One region of the Brevibacillus sp. HB2.2 genome, then DNA from elsewhere that is predicted to be linked to it. Evidence: predicted binding sites of a transcription regulator. Region 1 holds the regulator's gene; each other region holds the start of a gene.
What was found. The regulator LexA, encoded in region 1, represses DNA repair genes until DNA is damaged. The targets are predictions, from matches to a motif close to CGAACATATGTTCG.
Positions count from the first base shown of each region.

Region 2: a site for LexA is predicted at 1,357-1,370, ahead of uvrB (excinuclease ABC subunit UvrB). Genes of this name have one in related genera too.
Region 3: a site for LexA is predicted at 1,092-1,105, ahead of recA (recombinase RecA). Genes of this name have one in related genera too.
Region 4: a site for LexA is predicted at 1,622-1,635, ahead of HP401_RS08555 (DNA polymerase IV). Genes of this name have one in related genera too.

Region 1 is NZ_JABSUV010000014.1:118,665-121,827, forward strand. Features, by position in the region: gene crcB (fluoride efflux transporter CrcB) at 1-181, opposite strand, end outside; gene HP401_RS12640 (DUF896 domain-containing protein) at 278-475, opposite strand; gene yneA (cell division suppressor protein YneA) at 552-887, opposite strand; gene lexA (transcriptional repressor LexA) at 1,050-1,673, shown strand; gene HP401_RS12655 (DUF456 domain-containing protein) at 1,724-2,209, opposite strand; gene HP401_RS12660 (DUF4269 domain-containing protein) at 2,318-2,893, shown strand; gene HP401_RS12665 (hypothetical protein) at 2,981-3,163, shown strand, end outside.
Region 2 is NZ_JABSUV010000019.1:12,700-15,862, reverse strand. Features, by position in the region: gene HP401_RS15160 (hypothetical protein) at 1-272, shown strand, start outside; gene HP401_RS15155 (flagellar hook assembly protein FlgD) at 336-1,268, opposite strand; gene uvrB (excinuclease ABC subunit UvrB) at 1,449-3,163, shown strand, end outside.
Region 3 is NZ_JABSUV010000012.1:104,409-107,571, forward strand. Features, by position in the region: gene HP401_RS11170 (DEAD/DEAH box helicase) at 1-1,025, shown strand, start outside; gene recA (recombinase RecA) at 1,192-2,250, shown strand; gene HP401_RS11180 (RecX family transcriptional regulator) at 2,320-2,961, shown strand.
Region 4 is NZ_JABSUV010000009.1:69,750-72,912, forward strand. Features, by position in the region: gene HP401_RS08540 (GNAT family N-acetyltransferase) at 1-161, opposite strand, end outside; gene HP401_RS08545 (VOC family protein) at 167-529, opposite strand; gene HP401_RS08550 (AraC family transcriptional regulator) at 650-1,519, shown strand; gene HP401_RS08555 (DNA polymerase IV) at 1,692-2,933, shown strand; gene HP401_RS08560 (YhjD family protein) at 2,930-3,163, shown strand, end outside.

The DNA of each region.
Region 1 (3,163 bases):
GTGTTGGAGATAAAATGCCCCGTTCTTTCCCTAGCACGAACAAGATGCCAATGATCAAGGATCCACAAACATTGGCGATCCAGGTTCCCCACGGCCATTCCGGCTGATTTGCGAGTAAAGACAATAGGTAGCGCATAAGAGAGCCAACTGCTCCGCCAACCGCCACAGCTATCCACGCCATCGCTTTCCCTCCCTGGCTATCAAAGCGTTATGTATGTCACAGAAAAAGACACCCTAGCGTCAAGCGAGGATGTCTGTCGTATCAGTAATTGTTATCTTACTGTTTTGGCTTATTTTCTTCAAGGTCTTCCACATAACGGATGGAATCCAAATTTGCTCTCAGTGAAAGCTTAACGGCGTCAATGTACTTTTGGCGCAATGCTTTTTGCTCGATCTTTTCCTCTTCGGTTAAACCTTCTTCGCGAGATTTTTTGACCAATTCATTAATGCGTTTAATTTCTGCGTCAGATACCACTGCTGGTTCCTCCCACTCTGTAGTAGTGCCGCTTCATTATACCATATTCGAATAATCCCGCAAGACAGCCGAACACTTACGGCATATCAGGCATGATCAGAGTCTGACCCGGGTAAATCCAGTTGCTATCCAAGCCGTTCGCTTCCTTGATTTCTATGATATAGTCACGAACATCCGTATGCTGATCTGAGTAGCGAACAGCTAACGACCATAGACTATCTCCGGATTGTACGGTTACTTCTATGCCTTGTGGCTCGTCCATTGGCGAAGCAGCAAACACTAGTTCGGTTAACAAGTAAAAAAAGAGAGTAAATGTAATAAGAAACAAGAGTGCTTGACCTCTCGTGATACCAAAACGAACACGACGTTCTTCTTTTTTCTCGAAACGATTACGTACTGTCGATGAATTCATGATAATGGCCTCCTTACAAACATACGTTCTGTTCTCTTGTAAGCTCATCATAAATGAGAACATATGTTCATGTCAACAGCGAAACGAACTTATGTTTGTCGAACGCAAGCTCCCATGGTATAATATAGGAAAATATGTTCGAGAAATCAGGGGTGTCTTTCTATGTCAAAATTATCGAGTAGACAACAAGCCATCATCGAGTTCATACGAAAGGAAGTTCGTGATAAAGGATATCCGCCTTCTGTACGTGAAATTGGAGAGGCTGTTGGACTCGCTTCCAGCTCAACGGTACATGGTCATTTGGCACGCTTAGAGAAAAAAGGCCTCATTCGTCGAGATCCTACCAAACCTCGCGCCATCGAATTGCTTTCAGATGAAGATCGTTTTCAAGACAATTTCGAAGACTCTGTCGTCCGTGTGCCAGTAATCGGAAAAGTAACCGCTGGACAACCCATTACAGCCATTGAGGATGTGGAAGAATACTTCCCGCTTCCAGACAATATCGTGACTTCCGACAAGGTCTACATGCTGCGCGTCTCCGGGAATAGTATGATTGATGCCGGGATTCTCGACGGAGACTACGTCATTGTTCGCCAACAGCACGTCGCGAACAATGGTGACATTGTCGTAGCCATGACAGAAGAAGATGAAGCGACCGTCAAAAGATTTTTCAAAGAAAAGAACCACTTCCGTCTCCAACCGGAAAATGCCACGATGGAACCGATCATTCTGGAGCATGTCACCATTCTCGGTAAAGTCATTGGTGTCTATCGCCTCATTCACTAGTTTCCACGTAAAAAAGGACAGCCTCGGCTGTCCTTTTTGTTTTCTATATGTTATCTGGCGATAAAAAACCAGATGATCATCGTAACTTGCAAGATGACTTTTACGACCGCACTGCCCAAAAATCCAATTAGTGAGCCTACCCCCGCTTTCACTGCTCGCTCCATTGACTGCTTCTGTACCATCAACTCTACGAGAACGACGAATACGAACGGCAAGATCAGCATACCAAACGGTGGGAAGACGAATATCCCGAGGATAATTCCGGCGGCAGCAGCTATAGACGACCACTTGGACCCCCCGTACTTTTTCACAAAGTACATGTTCGTCAGCAAGTCAGCACCGTAAAGCAGAATGCTTAGAACGACCATTCCCCACCAAAAGGATGCCGGCAATCCCGCTCCCGGATCTGCAATGAAAAAGTGATAGAGCAAAAAGCCCCCCCACAACAAGATCGTATCAGGTAAAACGGGTAAGAAAATTCCTGCGATGCTTAGCAGGAACAATAACACAACCACGACCCACAAAAATATTTCCATCCACTACACTCCCTTCATTTAGGTATACGAGTGATTACCAATTTCGTTGCGCGCTTATTCACTTTTGTCTACACTATTTTAAAAGAAAGTAGACACGGGGGTAGTTTCATGAAAAATTGGCATGATCTCTCTTACTTGAGCAGAGGAACGATGCGCCAAAAAGCGGCGTGGGAAGCGATTCAACAGACGCATATCATGGAAGTACTAGCCGATTACCGTCCAGTGCTTGCCGGAACCATCCCATTGGACATTGATGTTGAGCAAAGCGATCTGGATATTATTTGCGAGAGTCATGATCTGGATCAGTTTAAGCAGGTTGTTCGTAAAGCGTTTGGCTGCTCAACCAGATTTGAAGTGACAAAACTCGATCTAAAAGGGATTCCCACGTGCGTTATTTCATTTTTCACAGCTGGCTTTTGGTTTGAATTGTTTGCTCAACCGGTTGCTGTGGAAAAGCAAAACGCCTATCGTCATATGGACATCGAAGCACGATTGTTACATATAGGGGGCTTGGATGCGTGTATACATATCAGGGCTCTGAAGCAAGACGGCCTCAAAACAGAACCTGCATTTGCTCGATACTTTCATATTCCGGGTGATGATCCGTATGAGGCCTTGTTGCAATTGGAGTCGTTGACCGAACAGGAATTACGCCAAAGAGTTCAGCCCCTACGAAAGGATTAATCTGCCAGCAAATCTATCAACTTGCTGGGATCATAAGGGGTAAACAGTGACTGGCGTTGCAACCGATCATTAAGGAGGACATACTATATGGATTGGCTGATAGAGCTACCGCTCCTCACTGGAGAGAATCGGGTAGAAACAAACGTCGACTTCTCATTTAAGAGATTCGAGTCAAGTGGGCTTCAGGAGCCCCCAGATTTTATCCATGATATCGTCCTGCAATGGGCCATCGCCCCTTTTGTTGTTCATGAACATACTGCTTATCGGATT
Region 2 (3,163 bases), on a different contig from region 1:
TGAGCATAAACAAACCGGCCAGTGTCAAATACCCGGCCCGTTCTCAAGCCCTTAAAGAACAAGTGGCCATGACCCGATTACTGCAAACCTATCCACTTGAGCTGACCTATATCCACCAGCCAGATTATAAGAAAAACACGATTGCCTGGAAGCTCGGCTATGACCTTTCGTTTCGCCAAACTCGCTCGCATTGCTTCTGCGGGGGAGAATCTAAAGTAGATGATACATTTTATGTGGATGCGATAACCGGAAAAGTGATCGTAAACGAATAGGAACTTGAAAAGAAAAAGCCGCCTTCTCCGATTTCGAAGATGTGCGGCTTTTTGGATAGGATTCTAGGCAGTTGCTTCGAATCCTGTGATTTGATTGAGAGCGACTTTCTTATCATCCTTGAGGACGAATTCAACGACTCCGTTTTTCATGCTGACAGCTTTGACCACTCCGGAAAGAGGAGTATTGGTAGTAGTGCCATCCGGGTTTGTCTGAGACTGGTTGTACGTGATGTTGTAGCCGATCATTTGCGCATAGGCAAGGGAGTTGCCCATTGTTCTGTTTTCAGGTTTCACCGTCATGCCAACGATTTCTTCGGCTTTTACGGTTGATCCATTATCCAGTTGGAATTGTGCGGTACCGTTTTTGGTGGTAAAGCCAGTGATGACGCCATTCAAGATTTCATCAACCTTGGAAATGTCGTTTTTGGTATCTGGATTGCCGTCCCGGTCGACTTCCTTTGTTACTTTATAGGAAATCTCACGACCGATCATTTCCATGTACTTCACGCTGTTGTCGAGCGTATTGCCAGCCAGACCTTGCGATTCCAATCCGGAGACGTCTGCCAGCGGAATCGGTGTCGATTCGCCTGCGATACGGAAGTAGATTTTGCCTTGATCCATGTAGACGGCATCAAGTACGCCTTCTTTCTTCTCCGTCTTAGTTTCTCCCGTCATCTCGTCTTTTGTAGTGAGGGAATACGAAGCAGTACGACCTACCAGCTTTTCATACTTATCCAAAGTGACCATGCTGTTGTTCGATTGTTCCATCAGCGTGGTCATTTTTGTGATTTTTTCTACCATGGTCAGCATACTTGTTTGCTGGATGAACTGAGAGTTGTCCATGGGGGACATAGGATCCTGATGCTTTAACTGCTCCAGCATGAGCTTCATAAAGGCATTTTGGTCGAGCTCCGTGCTGAATTCCTTTTTGCCTTTATAGCTCATATGCGGTTGTATATAAGGGTTATTTTTGACGGTTGTTCCGTTATCTGACATGTCAATCCTCCCTGAAGGTGGCGAGTCTATCTGCGTATGTTTGTACTTCCTTCATCTTATATCGGAAAAATCGGTGGAAAGATGAAGACAAACGTTTGTTCGAATTTTGGGCTTAAACTAGCCGGAATTGTGTTATAATGGAAGTAGAAACAGTCATGCTATGAGGAGATGAACGAGGGAATGGAGCGTTTTGAATTGGTATCGGAGTTTCAACCGTCCGGTGACCAGCCAACCGCCATTGCCGAGCTGGTGGCAGGGTTACAGGCTGGTAAGCGACACCAGACATTGCTGGGTGCGACGGGAACGGGAAAGACTTATACGGCTGCCCAGGTAATTGCTCAGGTGAACAGGCCAACACTCGTGATGGCACACAACAAAACTCTGGCCGCTCAGCTTTGTGCAGAGTTTAAGGAGTTTTTCCCGAACAACGCGGTGGAATACTTCGTCAGCTACTACGATTACTATCAACCCGAAGCATACATTCCCCAATCGGATACGTTTATTGAAAAAGACTCGAGCATCAATGAGGAGATCGACAAGCTCCGTCACTCGGCTACCAGTGCGCTGTTTGAACGCCGAGATGTGATCATCGTTGCCTCCGTCTCCTGCATTTACGGATTGGGTTCGCCCGAGGAGTATCGGGAGCTGCTCTTGTCTTTGCGTGTTGGTATGGAAACAGGACGGGACGAGATATTGCATCGTCTGGTCGATATCCAGTACACACGCAACGACATCAACTTCACGCGCGGTACGTTCCGTGTGCGGGGTGACGTCGTGGAGATTTTCCCTGCCTCAGAGAGTGAGCAGGCGATTCGCGTTGAGTTTTTTGGAGATGAAATTGAGCGGATTACTTCGATTGACGTGCTGACCGGCGAAATTTTGGGACAGCGTGATCACATTGCCATCTTCCCTAAATCTCACTATGTGACACGCGAGGAGAAAATGAAGCTGGCTGTCCAAAGCATTGAGGCCGAGCTGGAAGAAAGACTGAAAGAATTCCGTGATGCGGGCAAGCTCCTAGAAGCACAGCGACTGGAGCAACGCACACGGTACGATATTGAGATGATGATGGAGATGGGCTTTTGCTCCGGAATCGAAAACTACTCGCGCCATCTGACGGGACTGCCTGCCGGGCATGCTCCGTATACCTTGCTGGATTACTTCCCAGAAGATTTTATCGTCATGATGGATGAGTCGCATATGACCTTGCCACAGGTGCGAGGGATGTATAACGGTGACCGCGCACGGAAGGATGTACTGGTCGAACATGGATTCCGTCTGCCCTCTGCACGCGATAACCGCCCACTCAAGTTCGAGGAGTTTGAAGCAAAGCTAAAACAAGCGATCTACATTTCGGCTACACCTGGTCTTTATGAGCTGGAGCACAGTCCGGAAATGGTGCAGCAGGTGATTCGTCCGACAGGCTTGATTGATCCAACGGTTACGGTACGTCCGATCAAAGGACAGATTGATGATTTGATTGGCGAAATTCAAGCCACGATTGCGAAAAATGAGCGAGTTCTCGTCACGACTCTGACGAAGAAAATGTCTGAGGATTTGACGGACTATCTGAAAGAAATCGGAATCAAGGTCCGCTATCTTCACTCGGATATTAAAACGATTGAGCGGATGCAGATTTTACGCTCATTGCGTTTAGGTGAGTTTGATGTACTGGTCGGGATCAACCTCTTGCGGGAAGGTCTGGACTTGCCGGAAGTATCACTCGTGGCGATTTTGGATGCAGACAAGGAAGGCTTCCTTCGCAATGAGCGCTCGTTGATTCAGACAATCGGTCGGGCTGCGCGGAACGCTGAGGGACGCGTTATCATGTACGCGGACAAAATGACAGATTCGATGGCCTCTGCGATTCGAGAGACAGAACGTCGTCGATCCAT
Region 3 (3,163 bases), on a different contig from region 1:
AGCGTTTGGCTACCCGGTACATGAAACAGCCGCAAACGATTGCGGTGAGCCGTGAAGAAGTAACGGCGCCATTGATCGAACAGGTATACTACAAAGTGTTTGACCGGAATAAAGTGGAGAGCCTCTGCCGCATCTTGGACAGTGAGGATGTTGAGCTGGGTATCATTTTCTGTCGTACTAAGCGCGGTGTAGATGAGTTGTCCGAAGTGCTGCAATCCCGCGGATACCTTGCGGACGGCTTGCATGGCGACTTGTCACAGGCACAACGCGATAAGGTCATGAATGCGTTCCGTGAGGGCTCGATTGAATTCCTGATCGCGACGGATGTAGCAGCACGTGGTATCGACGTAGGAAACGTCTCTCACGTAATCAACTACGATATTCCACAAGACTCTGAGAGCTACGTACACCGTATTGGCCGTACTGGTCGTGCAGGTCGCAAAGGAATTGCGATGACGTTGGTTACGCCTCGTGAAGTAAGACAAATGATGTTTATCCAAAAGCAGACAAAAGCACAAGTGCTCTCTCGCAATGTTCCTTCTTTGGAGGAAGTAGCTGAGCGCAAACAAGAACAATTGCGTGAACAGTTGACTAGCCTTTTGGAAAGCGATGCAATCGCGGATATGTATCAAAAAGTAGCGGATGCTCTCGTAGGTCAATATCCAGCTGAAAAAGTAGCAGCTGCTGCATTGCACCTGGCATTCCATACGGAAGCGGGACAAGGGCAGGAAGCAGAAGCGTACAACTTTGGTGAGACGGGTGCAGCAAAAGGCATGGTTCGCTTCTTCCTGAACGTAGGTCGCAATGCGAACATGAAGCCGCAGGATCTGGTACGAGAGATCTCTGAATCTGTTGGTATCCCAGGAAAATCAGTAGGTCGCATCGACATTTTCGAGAGCTTCACGTTTGTTGAGGTTCCAGAAGAGGTTGCGGCATTCGTATATGAGTCACTGCGTCAAACCAGAATCAACGGAAAACGAATCAATCTGGAGCCTGCAAAGCCTCGCGGAGCGAAGCGTTCCTAATTCAATAGAAATGAGAAGCAGTCATTTCGCTGGGAATAACCAGGAAATGGCTGCTTTTTTGCGATGCGAATATTTGTTCGCAAAAAATACTTGGCAAACACTTCTGTCTCGAGGTATGATGAAGACAAGCAAAACAGAAGCGAAAAGTTGAAAGGGTGTGTACCATTTGTCAGATCGTCGCGCAGCTTTGGAGAGTGCATTGCGTCAGATAGAAAAGCAGTTCGGTAAAGGTTCCATTATGAAGTTGGGGGAAGTATCCAACATCCAGATTTCTACGGCTTCTAGCGGTGCGCTTGCTCTAGATATCGCACTTGGTGTGGGTGGTTTCCCACGTGGACGAATTGTTGAGATTTACGGCCCAGAGTCTTCTGGTAAAACAACGGTAGCGCTTCATGCGATCGCAGAAGTGCAAAGACAGGGTGGTCAGGCTGCGTTTATCGATGCAGAGCATGCCTTGGATCCGGTTTACGCTGCAAAGCTGGGTGTGAACATCGACGAATTGCTGTTGTCCCAACCAGATACGGGTGAGCAAGCTTTGGAGATCGCGGAAGCACTGGTACGTTCTGGTGCAGTAGACATTATCGTAGTCGACTCCGTTGCGGCACTCGTGCCAAAAGCAGAGATCGAAGGCGAGATGGGAGATTCCCACGTAGGTTTGCAAGCACGCTTGATGTCCCAAGCACTTCGTAAGCTGTCCGGCGCCATCAACAAGTCCAAAACGATTGCCATCTTCATCAACCAGCTTCGTGAAAAAGTGGGAGTCATGTTCGGTAACCCGGAAACAACTCCAGGTGGACGTGCATTGAAGTTCTACGCGAGTGTTCGTTTGGACGTTCGTAAAGCTGAATCTATCAAAGTCGGTAACGATATTTTGGGAAGCAAGACGAAGATCAAGGTCGTGAAAAATAAAGTAGCACCACCGTTCAAGGTTGCTGAAGTGGACATCATGTACGGTGAAGGTATTTCCAGAGAAGGTAGCATTCTCGACATCGGTTCCGAGATCGATGTAGTACAAAAGAGTGGCGCATGGTACTCCTTCAATGAGGAGCGACTCGGTCAAGGTAGAGAGAATTCAAAAGTCTTCCTGAAAGAAAATCCGCACATTGCATCACAGATTGAAACAAAGGTGCGCGAATACTTCAGCCTGAACCCTAGTTCTGTTCCAGAAGCAGAGGCAGAACATGACCCAGAGCAAGATGAAGAGCCTACATTTGATCTGGAGTAATGAAGAGTGGAAGAGCAGCCTGTCGATGAGACAGGCTGTTATTTTAGCTTTGCGAAGGAGTGACTCATCATGAAGAGCGGCCTGATCACTGCCGTTCATCGAGATATCAAACAAAAGCAACGCTATCATATCGATGTAGAAGGCGAGTATGCCATTACCGTCCATGAATACATACTGGTAAAGTACAACCTATTTAAGGGAACAGAATTAGACGAAGCTTTTTGTCGAGAAGTCCTGATAGCAGAAGAAAAGCATAAAGCGTATTTAGGAGCTTTGCGATACCTCGGCATACGCCCACGGACAAGCAGTCAGCTACATTCTTATTTGGTAGAGAAGGGATTTTCTGCGCAAATTGCCGAAGAGATATGTCAGCGCTGCAAGGAGCATGGCTACATCGATGATGAAGCTTTTGCGAAGCAATGGGTAGACGAGCGATTACGCTTGAAGCCGAGAAGCCCGTATATGCTGCGTATGGAGCTTACCCAGCGTGGAGTGGACAGAGCGATTGTAGAGGACGCAGTACGTGGCGTGTCTAGGCAGGCTGAACTAGATGCTGCTCGCGCATTGATAGAGAAGAAGGTGCGACGCATAGAAGGTGCACCGAACCCCGATGAAGAGCGCAAGCTGCTGTCCATGCTGATGCGCAAGGGATTCTCCCATGCGATCATTCAACAAATACGTGAAGAATTGCGTCGTAGAAGCGATAGTTAGGGTCAACTCTATTTGCATGATCTTGACAATTCTTGTTCACAAATAATAAAATAGGTTTGTATTTACTTGGTGTATCATAACTTTTGTGATTTGCTCACTCGATGCCTATGAAACAACTGAAAAACCGTGCGAAAGTAGTACGGATTCAGCGGACCGAGTAAAATCGGTCTTGTTTTATAGCCGAATGTTCAAATGTGAGAGC
Region 4 (3,163 bases), on a different contig from region 1:
TTTTTTTCGGCGATCATATGGAGGATGTCCGGGTCGCCAAGAGCGTTATGGTGCTGATCTTCGCTCCACGGAATAATGAACGGGGTATTCTCTGGCGCATTTTCTACTTCGCATACGAATGGAATGTCTGCCGGTGTCGTGCGGCGCAAGTGGATGGTTATGCCCTTTAACATTGGCTTACCATGATCAGATTGCCGTCGGGATCGCGGAAGTTGAACCAGTGGCCATGCTGGATAGGAGTGACGACTTCAACTCCGCTCTCTTTGAGAAATGCATAAGAGGCTTCGATATCCTGTGTGTTGAAATGAAACAAGGGGGCATCATCTGTGATGCGCTTCGGAAAGATTTTGCTATCCAGAACGAGCGTCAGTCCGCTTTGTAAAGGAATGCAGTATATATGCCCGAACATAATTTCACCGTCTGCGGGAATGCCCAAGAGACGGCAGTACCAGTCGCGTGCGCGCTCAATGTCGCTGACGGCTACAAAAATAGCTCCGATTTGGGGGAGTAGAGGGGAAGTCGTTGTCATTGGGATGAAGCTCCTTTCCATAGTCGTTTTTACAAGGTCGACCCGTCATAATCGTGCACGAAATGTCGGATCGCCCGATTTTGCATCTGCTATTCTAAGGGAGAAAGGGAGGTCATTACCATGGATTTGCTTGTGAAGCTGAATGAGGCTCTGGACTACATCGAAGACCATTTGACAAGCGAGATTGACTATAAAGAAATCGCCAAGGTGGCTTGCTGCTCCGAGTATCACTTCAAAAGGCTGTTTTCTTTTCTCGCTGGTGTTCCGCTATCCGAGTACATCCGGCGCCGACGCATTACGCTTGCAGCTTTTGAGCTTGCGGACAGCAACGAGCGTGTCATTGACATTGCGATCAAATACGGATACGGATCGGCTGATTCCTTTGCCAGAGCTTTTCAGAATGTGCATGGAGTCACTCCGACAGAAGCCAGACACATCGGCCATTCCTTGAAGGCTTATCCGCGAATGACCTTTCATCTATCCATTAAAGGAGGCAGTGCCATGAACTACCGTATGGAAGAAAAAGAGGCATTTCGCATTGTGGGTCTGAAAAAAAGAGTTCCGCTGATTTATCGTGGAGGCAATCCAGAGATTGCGGCCATGTGGGCTTCATTAGATATGGAGATGATTCAGCAACTAAAATCGCTATCCGATGTCGAACCACTTGGACTGATCAGTGCGTCCACGAACTTTTCAGAAGGTCGGCTGGAATATGGCGAGCTCGATCACTATATCGGCGTAGCTACTACAAAAGCTTATCCAGACAATTGGGCAGTACTTGAAGTTCCTGCTTCCACCTGGGCGGTTTTCGAAGCAGTGGGTCCTTTTCCTGATACGCTGCAAGATATCTGGGCCCGGATTTATTCGGAATGGTTTTTATCCTCCGGTTATGAACAGGCTGAGGGTCCTGAGATTTTGTGGAACGAAAGCAAAGACACTTCATCATCAACATTTCGAAGCGAAATTTGGATTCCTGTCGTGAAAAAGTAACCCCTTATTGGATTCGCTCTCGTTTGCGGAACACCTACCGACGTGTGCTTATCTGGAAAGAAATAATTACCAACTTTTTTTTGCGCGAGACAGGCATAAAAGCGAACGTTTGTTTGTTATAATAAGAACAAAGAAACAAGAGAACATAAGTTCTTATTTAGGGGATGATCGTGTGTCCAATGCGAACAAGCGGATCGTGTTTTTGATCGACATGCAGAGCTTTTATGCCAGTATCGAGAAAGGGGCCAATCCAGAGCTGCGAAACAAACCGATTGTCGTCGCAGGTGATCCAGAGCGGCGTAGCGGAGTCGTGCTGGCAGCGTGCCCGATTGCCAAGTCATACGGAGTGGTCGCGGCCGAAGCGCTGTGGCAGGCGCAGCAGAAGTGTCGCCAGCTCGTCGTTGTTCGGCCGCGCATGGAGATGTACATTCGCATCTCCATGCAAATCACTCGCATATTCGAGGCATTTACTGACAAGGTGGAGCCGTACTCGATCGATGAGCAGTTTCTCGACGTGACAGGCAGCGTCCACCTGTTTGGTGATCCGTTGCAGATGGCTGCACAGATTCGGCAGCGCGTTTGGATGGAGACGGGAATCAACTGTCGGGTAGGCATCGGAGAGAACAAGGTACTGGCCAAGATGGCCTGCGATAATTTCGCCAAGAAACGGGAAGAAGGCGTTTTTTGGCTCAAGCGGGAAACGTTAGCGGATACGCTTTGGAAGCTTCCGATTGAAAAGCTGTTCGGAGTAGGCTCACGCATGAAGCGGCATTTTCATCGAATGGGCGTCTATCAGATCGGGCAGCTTGCAGATATGAGGCCAGCCATCCTCACCCGACATTGGGGAGTGAACGGGGAAGTGCTGTGGCGCACGGCTCACGGAATCGACGATTCACCCGTGGCTTTGGATTCCTATGATTCGCAAAAAGGGATCGGTCATCACATGACGTTGCCGCGGGATTACCATACAGCAGCGGAAATCAAAGTGGTGCTTTTAGAGCTGTGCGAAGAAGTGTGCCGTCGGGCGCGGAAAAAAGAGCTGATGGGCTCCGTTCTGTCTGTGGGCTGTCGTGGGGCCGATTTGGCTGCTGGAACGGGCTTTGGACGGCAGATGAAGCTCACGGAACAGACGAATGATGCCATGACTTTGTACGAAGCGACTTGCTTTCTGTTTGACCGTCATTGGCAGGAAACGCCCGTCCGCAGTATTGGGGTCAATCTGGGGCAGCTTGTCCCTGACAACGTGGTACAACTCAATCTTTTTACGGACAATCACAAGCGGCGTTCGTTGGCACAAGCAATGGATGATATCCGGAGCCGATACGGTCAGGACGCCATCCTGCGCGCCGCCTCTGTGTTGGAAGCGGGACAGGCGAAAGAGCGCGCGCGTAAGATCGGAGGACACTACAAGTGACGGAGCCGATGGTGTCTGACGAGCAGGAATTGATACGCCAGTATATTTTATTTGGCATTTTGTTTCGGGCAGTCATGGCCGATCTGGGGCAGATACGGATTGTGCCGTTGAAGTTTTCTTATCAGATGATGTTCGATGAGCTCTCGCGGTGGGCGGAGCGGCAGCATCACCAGCTACGTCGCATCCTGCAGCAGAGAGGGTGCACGGTCGTCAGTTCACGACGTCAGGGA